2 regions of the Paenibacillus sp. FSL H8-0260 genome follow, and region 2 is predicted to be linked to the other one. Evidence: riboswitches for the same ligand, from Rfam matches in the RefSeq annotation. Region 2 holds a riboswitch; the other holds the start of a gene.
The links. Region 2 has a riboswitch for cyclic di-GMP ahead of MHI51_RS02605 (choice-of-anchor A family protein). Riboswitches for the same ligand answer to the same signal wherever they lie in the genome.
Positions count from the first base shown of each region.

Region 1: another riboswitch for cyclic di-GMP. It lies ahead of MHI51_RS29755 (NPCBM/NEW2 domain-containing protein); the one in region 2 lies ahead of MHI51_RS02605 (choice-of-anchor A family protein).

Region 1 is NZ_CP150298.1:6,697,993-6,702,968, forward strand. Features, by position in the region: gene MHI51_RS29755 (NPCBM/NEW2 domain-containing protein) at 1-2,419, opposite strand, end outside; cyclic di-GMP riboswitch class I at 2,677-2,763, opposite strand; gene MHI51_RS29760 (hypothetical protein) at 2,921-3,487, opposite strand; gene MHI51_RS29765 (EAL domain-containing protein) at 3,603-4,451, opposite strand; gene MHI51_RS29770 (Crp/Fnr family transcriptional regulator) at 4,642-4,976, opposite strand, start outside.
Region 2 is NZ_CP150298.1:589,393-594,368, forward strand. Features, by position in the region: gene MHI51_RS02590 (DUF3221 domain-containing protein) at 236-580, opposite strand; gene MHI51_RS02595 (ASCH domain-containing protein) at 932-1,345, shown strand; gene MHI51_RS02600 (hypothetical protein) at 1,545-1,937, opposite strand; cyclic di-GMP riboswitch class I at 2,433-2,523, shown strand; gene MHI51_RS02605 (choice-of-anchor A family protein) at 2,632-4,959, shown strand.

The sequences.
Region 1 (4,976 bases), 770 kb from region 2:
GTATACGATTATCTATCGAATTCGCTGCGACAGACATAAACATAGACACCATATTATTAGTTACTTCGCCATATTCCCGTTCACCCATAGCCAAGCGATGCCCAATTTCGTGATTCAGTCCCCAGCCCGGATAGGCTTTATTAAAATCACCTAACATGGTTCCTACTGTTCCAAGTTGGATCCCTGTATGATCTCCCGCTGCATACATCGCACCATAAGGCTGCATCAAGCGAATATTCTCACGAATTAGCTTGGCATCATGAATCTCGCTACTGCCATCCAAGCCATAGAAGGCAAAAATGCTCTTCATCCAGGTGTCATACCCAGTTACGGTGTCCAGCGGGTTATTTCCTTGCGTAATATATTTGTTGTACGCCTCCGTCGCCGTTCCTGTGAATATAACATGATCGCTGGCCATTTCTACCACATCTATGAGTTTACGATCTTGAACATTTGGATGAGCCGCTTTATCTTCGTCCAGTCTTTGTTTGTATGTGATTAAGAAGGTTTTGAATTGTTCTGGATCCGTGGTCTTGGTCATAAAAGGAATCTTTTCTAAACCTTCGAAGCGGATCAATGGCGCTTTCCCTTGTTCCTCAGCTGTATATGGATTGACGATATACACTGTACCGCCCTTAGTCACTTCATGTGCATAATAACTATTCGTAGCAAATTCAGGAACGGTTATAATGTTCTTACCTGGACGCAATTGCACACCTCTAGCCCAAACATTCCAAGCGGCCTCTTGTTGAGAAAAGACTAAAGAAGGTAGCTTATCATTAGAAGCTGCGTCCACATAAACGTTGATCGTATCTCCAGGCATTGCAACGAGACCTGTAGGCTGGTTGTTCGTACCAAAACCAATTCTCAGGTTTTCCTGCGCATGCTTTTTCATATCTCCACGTTGTTCCGCCTCAATGATGGTGCCTTCGGTTTGAACTTCACCATTCACTAGCTTCTTAGCTAAATCCAAAGAATCTTTCAGGATTGGATAGAGCGGATGTACTTTTGCCGCTTCTTCTAATTCGTTGATTGCTTCGACGCTATTATAAGCAGGCACAACCGCACTCATCGTTCCATCTGTGAAAATACCATTTACAGCTTCGCTTACTTTATCTTCTGTATAAAATCTAAATTCAGCCGCAAAAGGTCTGTTGATATTAGCTTTTGTGAACTTAAATTTTAATCTTTTAAACTTCGTCGGTTCGAATTTAAATTCCAGAAAGTCATTGGTACTAACCGCGGTTCCGCTAGATACAAGTTGGAAGGTCTCTCCTTTACTCGTCTCTGATGCATAGATTTCAAAAGCCTCTGGGAATCCTTTGCGGTTATCTCTAGCCAAAAAAGCCACTCTGTCCAGCACTTCCGCTTGCGCTAGTTCAAACACGACTTCATTCGTGAAGCTTGCATCATTGTTTTTGTTCGTTTCCCAATGCGTAGTGGGCTGGTCATCCAGCATATATTCAGGCTTCGTACCTGAGTAGCTTCCACCGTTCACCGTTACTTTTGATACGTTTGCATTCGGCATTCTATAAGCTTGGCTATAGGCATTTTCATAGGTTGTTCCATACCCTTTTAGCTTCGAAACCTTGGCTGTCGTTGCCTCTACCTGATGGTTCTTCAAAAGGATCTTTGCATTCTCTATCTCTTCTTTAAACTGCGCATACAGTGGATGTGCCTGCACTTCATTCTCTAAAGCTGTTAATTTCTCTGCCGTATCAAAGGCAGTACTAACTTGGCTCAAGGTATCATCTGTAAACAAATTTTTCATTTTAGCAGAGACACTATCCTCTTTATAAAAAGAAAACTCAGCCGCACTCGCCCAATCTTGGTTCGCTTTTTTGAAGACAAATTTAAGTCTCTTAAAAGCCGTAGGTGCGAACTGAATCTCCACTACATCACCGGTTGAGCCTGTATATTCTCCAGAAGACACGAGCGTAAAATCACCCCCATCGGTAGTGGAACCATAGATCTCAAATTCTTGAGCAAAACCTTTACCTTTCGCACCGGATTGCCTAGCCGCGTATACCATTCTATTTAATTCAGTGGACTCATTGAAAACAAACACAACCTCATTCGTAAACGTTGAACTATTCGGTTTGCCAGTCTCCCAATGCGTGCTCATATCCCCATCCATAGCCTTAGCTATAGGCGAGCCTGAGTAGTTGCCACCGTTATTTGTGATGGATTTAATATTTGCTGGATTCATTCTAAAAACCTCATTATAGGCATTTAGAGCATCCTTGCCGTACAGCTCAAACGGAATAACCGAAGCGTTGCTTAATAAGTTAACCTTACTTTGCGCCACTGTTTTTGTTACATTTACCTTGCTTGCCTCACTTGCTAAAGCATAACCTGCCTCACTCGAAAAACTGGCCAACATGGCCGCCGATGTAGCGATCGCAATCATTTTCTTCATCTCTTCTTACCCCCAGATGTCATATGAATCTCTCCAGTGCCCAAAAATGGGCACAAAAAAAACTACCCCAAAAGAGTAGCTTGATTGCGTATAAAGTCGCCTAAAAATTAAGACTTAATTTTTATTAAACCTTAACAAGCATAAACGCCTTCAGCGTCCTATAAGGACGGCAAGCGTTTAAGCGAGAAATATAAGATATTAAGTATAGGTGTATAACTTATACTTTCTTATATTTTAACAAAAAGCGTTACACACTCTTTGGCAGCTGGCTGACAATAGTTATGATAACCTTAGTCCCTTTAGCTTTGCGTCCCTACATTTCCATAGGTTTGCCTATGAAGTTTCGAATACATTCAAAGAGTAACATAAGCCTAGATCGGATCGCATGATTAATTGGTATGAAATGAATATAGGTAATTGCAATTAGTTTTTCTTATGTGATAGATATTATTTATCGACCATCCCGGAAGAGAAGGGCATCCTTTAGGACTGTAGGTCTACTTAACTCCCCGATCCAAACAACCGCCGGAACCAATTCCACACATCGCCCGTGATGGGAATTAATCCGAAACCATGTTCGCCAACTGCGATTACACCATATGCCCATTGTCCGATAGCTATGGCACCCCCAGCGATCCTGCCTATCGCTATCGCACCAAACGCCGTATCCCCTATGGCGATGGCCCCTAACGCTTTTTCCGCGATTGCGATCGCTCCTACAGCCACGCCTGCAATCGCAATCGCTCCCACTGCGAAGCCAAGCCAGCTAAGTGCTATTGCTCCGATCGCTAACCACATTCCCAGTGATATTGCTCCTAAGGATAATACGCCCACGCTTATCGCACCTATGGAAATCAAGCCGACAGCTACATCTCCAATAGCGATTAATCCAACGGCTGTCTTCACACGGGGTTTACCTCCACGACCATACGCTTGACCTGAGTATCGCCCTAGATTACTGCGAATACTGATGACCGGAAATGAGGGAGAAGGCCATTGATAATCAATCTCTCGTCCATCAAAGCCCCTAGAATCTGCCCAGCGCGTTACAAATTGATGCCATTTCATATCCATCCCGTCCCCCTTTTCAATTACCTAAATTATACAACCCCGGGGGTTGGCTGTACTCAGACTCTGACCTGAAATTCATCTCATCCTCTGGACGGATATATACTCATTAGGATTACTGTTTGGGAATAGGATCAGGCTTTCCAAATAAATATCCCTGAAACAACTGATAACCACTCTGCTTAAGCCATTCAAAGTCCTCTCTAAACTCCACACCTTCTGCTAAAGGAACGGATTGGATTTCTAAAGCTTTTTCTAAAAATTGCTTTGCTATTTTCTGTTTGTTCAGATCGCTGGACACACCCTGAACATATTTCATATCCAGCTTCATGTAATGGGGTTTAAGCTCCAATAACATCTCGATCGTGCTGAAGCCCTCACCAACATCATCTAAAGCGTATTCAAATCCCCGATCCTTGTAATATGTCAAAATAGCTTTCAAATGAGCGAGATCATCCACTTTCTCCGTCTCAACAACTTCAAAGACAAAAAGAGAAGGATCGACGCCTAATTGATTGGCCAGTTCAACGGTTGATCTTAAGCAGAACTCTGGAGCGTAGATCGACGTTGGGATAAAATTAATAAACGTTTTTTTATTTAAGGGTGCAGCATATTTTACAGCCGTCATTCTACATAACCGGTCTAAAGCATATAAACGCCCACGATTACGTGCCGCCGCAAAAATCTCATTAGGATAGATAAGAGATCCGTCTTCTTTTTTAAATCTGGATAGGAGCTCGTATGCAAAAATCTCTTCCCTTACGTTCACAATCGGTTGGAAGTAGCAAGTAACAAGACCCTTAGTGATAACCTCATCAATCCACTCCATATCAAGTACAGTGGGTAATTCGGATAGGGGTCTCCATGTTTGGTCATCTATACGGAATTCAACCTGCTCCGACTCCATATGGTCATTACAGAAATCCAGAAAATCCCGCACCCCAGCCTCCTTAATTGTAATCACATTTTCTTCCACCTTATGTATCGTATTACTTCTACTCAGGTGATGAATAACCTCAGGTAAAACCCTAAGATTAAGCTCACCATGAGCCTTGATTTCAAAATTCAGATCTCTTACTACACAATGATTACAAGCCACATTCATAACCCCTTTAATAATCAATTCTCTGAAAAAGATCCCGGAACGGCTCTTCTCAATCGAAATTCGTATACTCCAGTAAATACTTCGGGTCTAACACGGTGATCTGCTGATGTTGAATCTCAATAATCTTTTGCTCTTGCAGATCTTTAAGTACAAGGGTAGCCGTCTCCCTTAACGTTCCGATCATATCACGCGCTCTCGCATCATGAAATTTCATTTCATGTAATAACCGATTCAATAAAAATAAACGGTCCATTTGCAGCAGCATCAATTGCTCCTTAATCAACGGGTAATCGGCAAGCATCTGCTTAAAAGGCTCATGTTTAATCTCAAATAATACAGTATCATTCATAGCCACCGCAGCAGCACTGTTATATTGGAGGGATG
Region 2 (4,976 bases):
TTACAGAATGTCCCGGAATTATTATATTCAGATTATGTAAATGTTTAGTCCGGGATAGATTATTCATAGTAAATATTCGGAAGGGTATTTCTGCTTCGGAAATTCCCGTAACAGAGATGTTGAGAGTATATAATATTCCATATTATATACTCTGATTTCTCTTTAAATCTACTATAAAGAAGCGCCGTCCCTTTTGGAGACGCCGCTTCTTTATAGTAGATTCTATTCTTTTTGCTCAATTCTTGATTTTGGTGATCTTTTTGGCGGTAACTTGTGCAGGGAATGAATCATCACTTACTTCAAAAAATACTTTAATCTCATCGCCTTTTTTATATTTAGAAGGTGCAACTTTATTTACCCAAATGGCTTGAGAGTACTCATTAGATTCGAGAATCTCCTTGTATTCCTTGTTCAAGTCTTCTTCTTTTAATTCAGAAATTACTAAAATTCTTTTATTTTCTACATCTATTGTGTGTACAATTCCTTTCAAAACTTCATTATTCTTACTACAGGCGGTGACGAATAACAAAAAAACAAAAATAAGAGTCCATTTAATAGTAGTACGTGGTTTTTGAATCATGGACCTTCCCCTCCAGTGGTTACGACATTAGTTTAAAATCGGTTGCACAGGCATAGCATTTAGTACATTACCAATATAAGAATAAACAGCAGCCTTTCCATTATGACGACCTTTATTGATTCTGGGGAGTTACAGGTGAATGTCTGTAGTATTGATATTTTCATAAGAACTTTTGTTTGTATATAATAAAAATAAATGTTCTTATTTTAGAGGCGATCAATGATGGAAATGAGTATCGACCAAACGGTTGGGATTATTTATCAGGTCAAGGTGAACAAGATTACACAACGCGAGATCGAGATCCGTGGCATCCGTGACAAACGTCCAACATAAACAAAGGGGATAAATATCATGCGGTGTATAACAATACGGCAGCCTTGGGCGACCTTAATTGCTCTTGGTGAAAAAGAGTTTGAAACTCGTTCATGGAGAACAGCCTACCGCGGCGAGTTAGGCATCCATGCCGGAATGAGGATTGACAAAAAGTTTTGTGAACAGGAACCGTACAAATCAGTATTGGCGAAACATGGCTATACAGCGAATAATTTGCCGACAGGAGCTATTATTGCTACAGGTCAGCTCGCGGGATGTTATGTGGTTACTCCAGAGGTGGATTTAAGGGAATGGATCAATGGGAATGAATATGATTTTGGCGACTATAGTGAAGGACGGTTTGCCTGGAAGCTTGAAGGGGTTCATCCATTAAGCCATCCAATTCCAGCTAAAGGTCGGCTAAGCTTGTGGGAGCACTCTAATCACTTCTGAACGGCGAACAATATTTTTAATGTAATTTTTATGTGCCTATCAGCTATTTTTCAGGTTCGAGGTATATATTAGAGACACCAAACACCCCCCAGTGTTTTGTGGTATATCTCTCTCAGGTCTTGCCAACTCCCATGGTAAGGCCTATTTTTTTGTTCACTAATTGATTGGGGGGAGAGAGCGCAGCGGCTTCTATACAGCTTTACTTAATCTGGTACTGTTCTTCGTAACTCTTAAAAGATGAAATATCCAGCCCTAGGTATCTGCGCATATGGATGGCAGCTTGAGCCGCAACAATGTCATTCAACAGCAGCATTCGTTCATGATAGCCACGACATATATACTTGGCTTCAATTCCAGTATTAAGTCTGTTTTGCTCATACACCTTGATTCCCCGTCTTCTCATTTCTGCACGAACATCCCTTAGATCTGTTGTAGCTACTGCAGCAGCTGTTCCAAGCACCTCCAGATAAGGGGCGGGTGTTCGTAAGTGTGTAGATAAAATGGCGGAGTCCCGTTCGAAAGCTGATAAAATCATCGGAAGCAATAAATAAGATTTCACCAGCATGTTGTCCCTGCTTTCTGCTCTATGCATGAATCTCATCACCTCTAATAGGAACGTATATTCGTATTCTACCCCGATATTCCAAAAATAATCAATGGTATTTCTAAACAGCTTATCCAATGTGATTAAATTCACAACTAAATAACGAAGAATAAATTATATTAAAAATTGTAATAATAAAAATTAATGTATCGAACGCAAATAAAGGAGAATTATGATGGAAAAAGAGGGCAGCCTCCAGCGTGGATTGTTTTTTGGTTTAATTCTGAGTATTCCCTTATGGATATCCATATTGGGCTATATACAGTTACTTTAAAATTTAATGAAAAACCTTATGCGAAGCGCCTTCAGGCGCTTTTTTTGTGTGGTACTAATGCGGGGAATTATCGAAAGGAATTGATTGACAATTGTGGGTGTCGGGCGCTAAACTGTTATTAATTCAAAAGTATTAAAAGTCATAGACTGTTATTGGATAGAATGCTTCAGCTACCAGTTCTGGACTTGCAGTGTAATACATATATATAGTCATGATAATAGCAAACCGTCTGAAAGGGCGGGACGCAAAGTCCAGGAGTCTAAAGTGTCTTAAAGGCACAATGACCGTCCGACTGCCATGAGAAGGGAATTTCACTTCTTTTTGGCGGTCTTTTTTGTTGTTAGGTCCTTTAGAGTTTCTGGTAATTATTCTGATTAATATAAATCATAGTTTTAGGAGGTGTGCCATTTGAAAAGAAGAATAAAACCGTTACTCTCGCTTGTATTAGCTGGGATTTTGACGGTAGGTAGTGGGCTTTCCTCATTGGGAGCTGGAGTTGCTGGAGCTAGTAGTTCTTCTACATTGGGAATTGCAGCGGTCTACAACGTGTTTATTCTAGGGGATATAACAACAGTTTCGGATACGGAAGGAAGGTTTGCTGCTGGAGGTAACGTTAACTTAACCAACTATAGTGTTGGAGATAGGTTGACCGCTGCAGAGGTTTCCCTGACTGACACACTTGTTGTTGGAGGGAATCTTACTTTCAACGGAGGTACTGTTTATGGGAATATCGTGCACGGGGGAGATTTTTCAGGGAATGTAACGCTCCTCAAGGGTGGTACAAAAAGACAGGGGAGTACGATTGACTTTTCAGCAGTAGGTCAGTCTTTGAAGGACAAATCAGCAGAACTTGCAGCATTGCCGGCGAATGGAACAACAGTGTACCAATATGGCAGCCTTATCCTGACAGGTACAGATCCTGCGGTCAATGTTTTTAATGTTTCAGGAGATAACGTCTCTAATACCTACGGAATTACAATAAATGTTCCTTCAGGATCTACTGCAATTATTAATATTGATGGTTCTAACGTAAAAATGAAAAACTTCGGATTTCTACCTAATAACGTGTTGAACAGCAAGAAAATTTTGCTTAACTTTAGCCAAGCTGCGTATCTTGATATGGCAGGCATAGGTGTAATGGGAAGCATACTTGCCCCCTATGCTCATGTTGATTTTATTAATGGTCAGATTAACGGTACTTTAGTGGCGGCTTCACTCAAAGGTACTGGTGGTGGTGAATTTCACCACTATCCATACGATGGTGATGAACCTGGACCAACACCGACACCAACGCCGACAGTGACGCCAACACCGACACCAACGCCAACAGTGACACCAACGCCGACACCAACGCCGACACCAACGCCGACACCGACGCCAACGCCGACGCCAACGCCAACGCCGACAGTGACACCAACGCCAACACCAACGCCAACGCCGACAGTGACACCAACGCCGACGCCGACAGTGACACCAACGCCGACACCAACACCGACAGTGACACCAACACCAACACCGACAGCGACACCAACGCCGACACCGACGCCAACACCATGTCCGACGCCAACACCAACGCCGACAGTGACGCCAACACCGACACCAACACCAACGCCGACGCCAACGCCGACACCGAAGCCAACGCCAACGCCGACAGTGACACCAACGCCAACACCAACGCCGACACCGACGCCAACGCCAACGCCGACAGTGACACCAACGCCAACACCAACGCCGACGCCGACAGTGACACCAACGCCAACGCCAACGCCGACAGTGACACCAACGCCAACGCCGACAGTGACACCAACGCCGACGCCGACAGTGACACCAACACCAACGCCAACACCAACACCAACGCCGACGCCGACAGTGACACCAACGCCGACACCAACACCGACGCCAACACCGACGCCGACAGTGACACCGACGCCAACGCCGACAGTGACGCCAACACCGACACCAACGCCGACAGTGACGCCGACGCCGACACCAACGCCAACGCCGACACCAACACCGACGCCCACAGTGACGCCGACACCAACACCAACGCCGACGCCAACACCGGCACCAACGCCGACAGTGACGCCGACACCAACACCAACGCCGACAGTGACACCAACGCCGACACCAACGCCGACAGTGACACCAACGCCGACACCAACGCCGACAGTGACACCAACACCAACGCCGACACCAACACCAACGCCGACAGTGACGCCAACACCAACACCAACGCCGACGGTAACGCCTGAGGCAACACCGACACCGACGGTAACACCAGAGGCAACACCGACACCGACGGTAACGCCTGAGGCAACACCAACACCGACGGTAACGCCTGAAGCAACACCAACGTCGACACCAGAGACTTCGGTGTTCCCGACACCAACGCCATCATCCGTAATTGGCACTATAGTTCTTGCAGAAGATCCTGTGCCGCTTGGGCCTGTAGCTTCGCCGACACCAGCGCCAGTACCAACACCGTCGAATAGCACAGAAGTACTTGTTGATGATGATGAGATCCCATTAGGTCCGGTACCGGCAGTGACACCAACGCCAACACCAACACCTGATGAAATCATCGTAGTGGACGATACGTTCCCATTAGGAAAGCCACCTGTGAAGGAATTGCCAAAAACGGGTGAATCAAGTCCTGCACCTTACTATGTAGCAGGTTTAGGTTTTGCACTTATCGGATTATTAATGAGAACCAAGTTCTCCAAAAAGAATAAATAATAAAGGGTAGATCAACA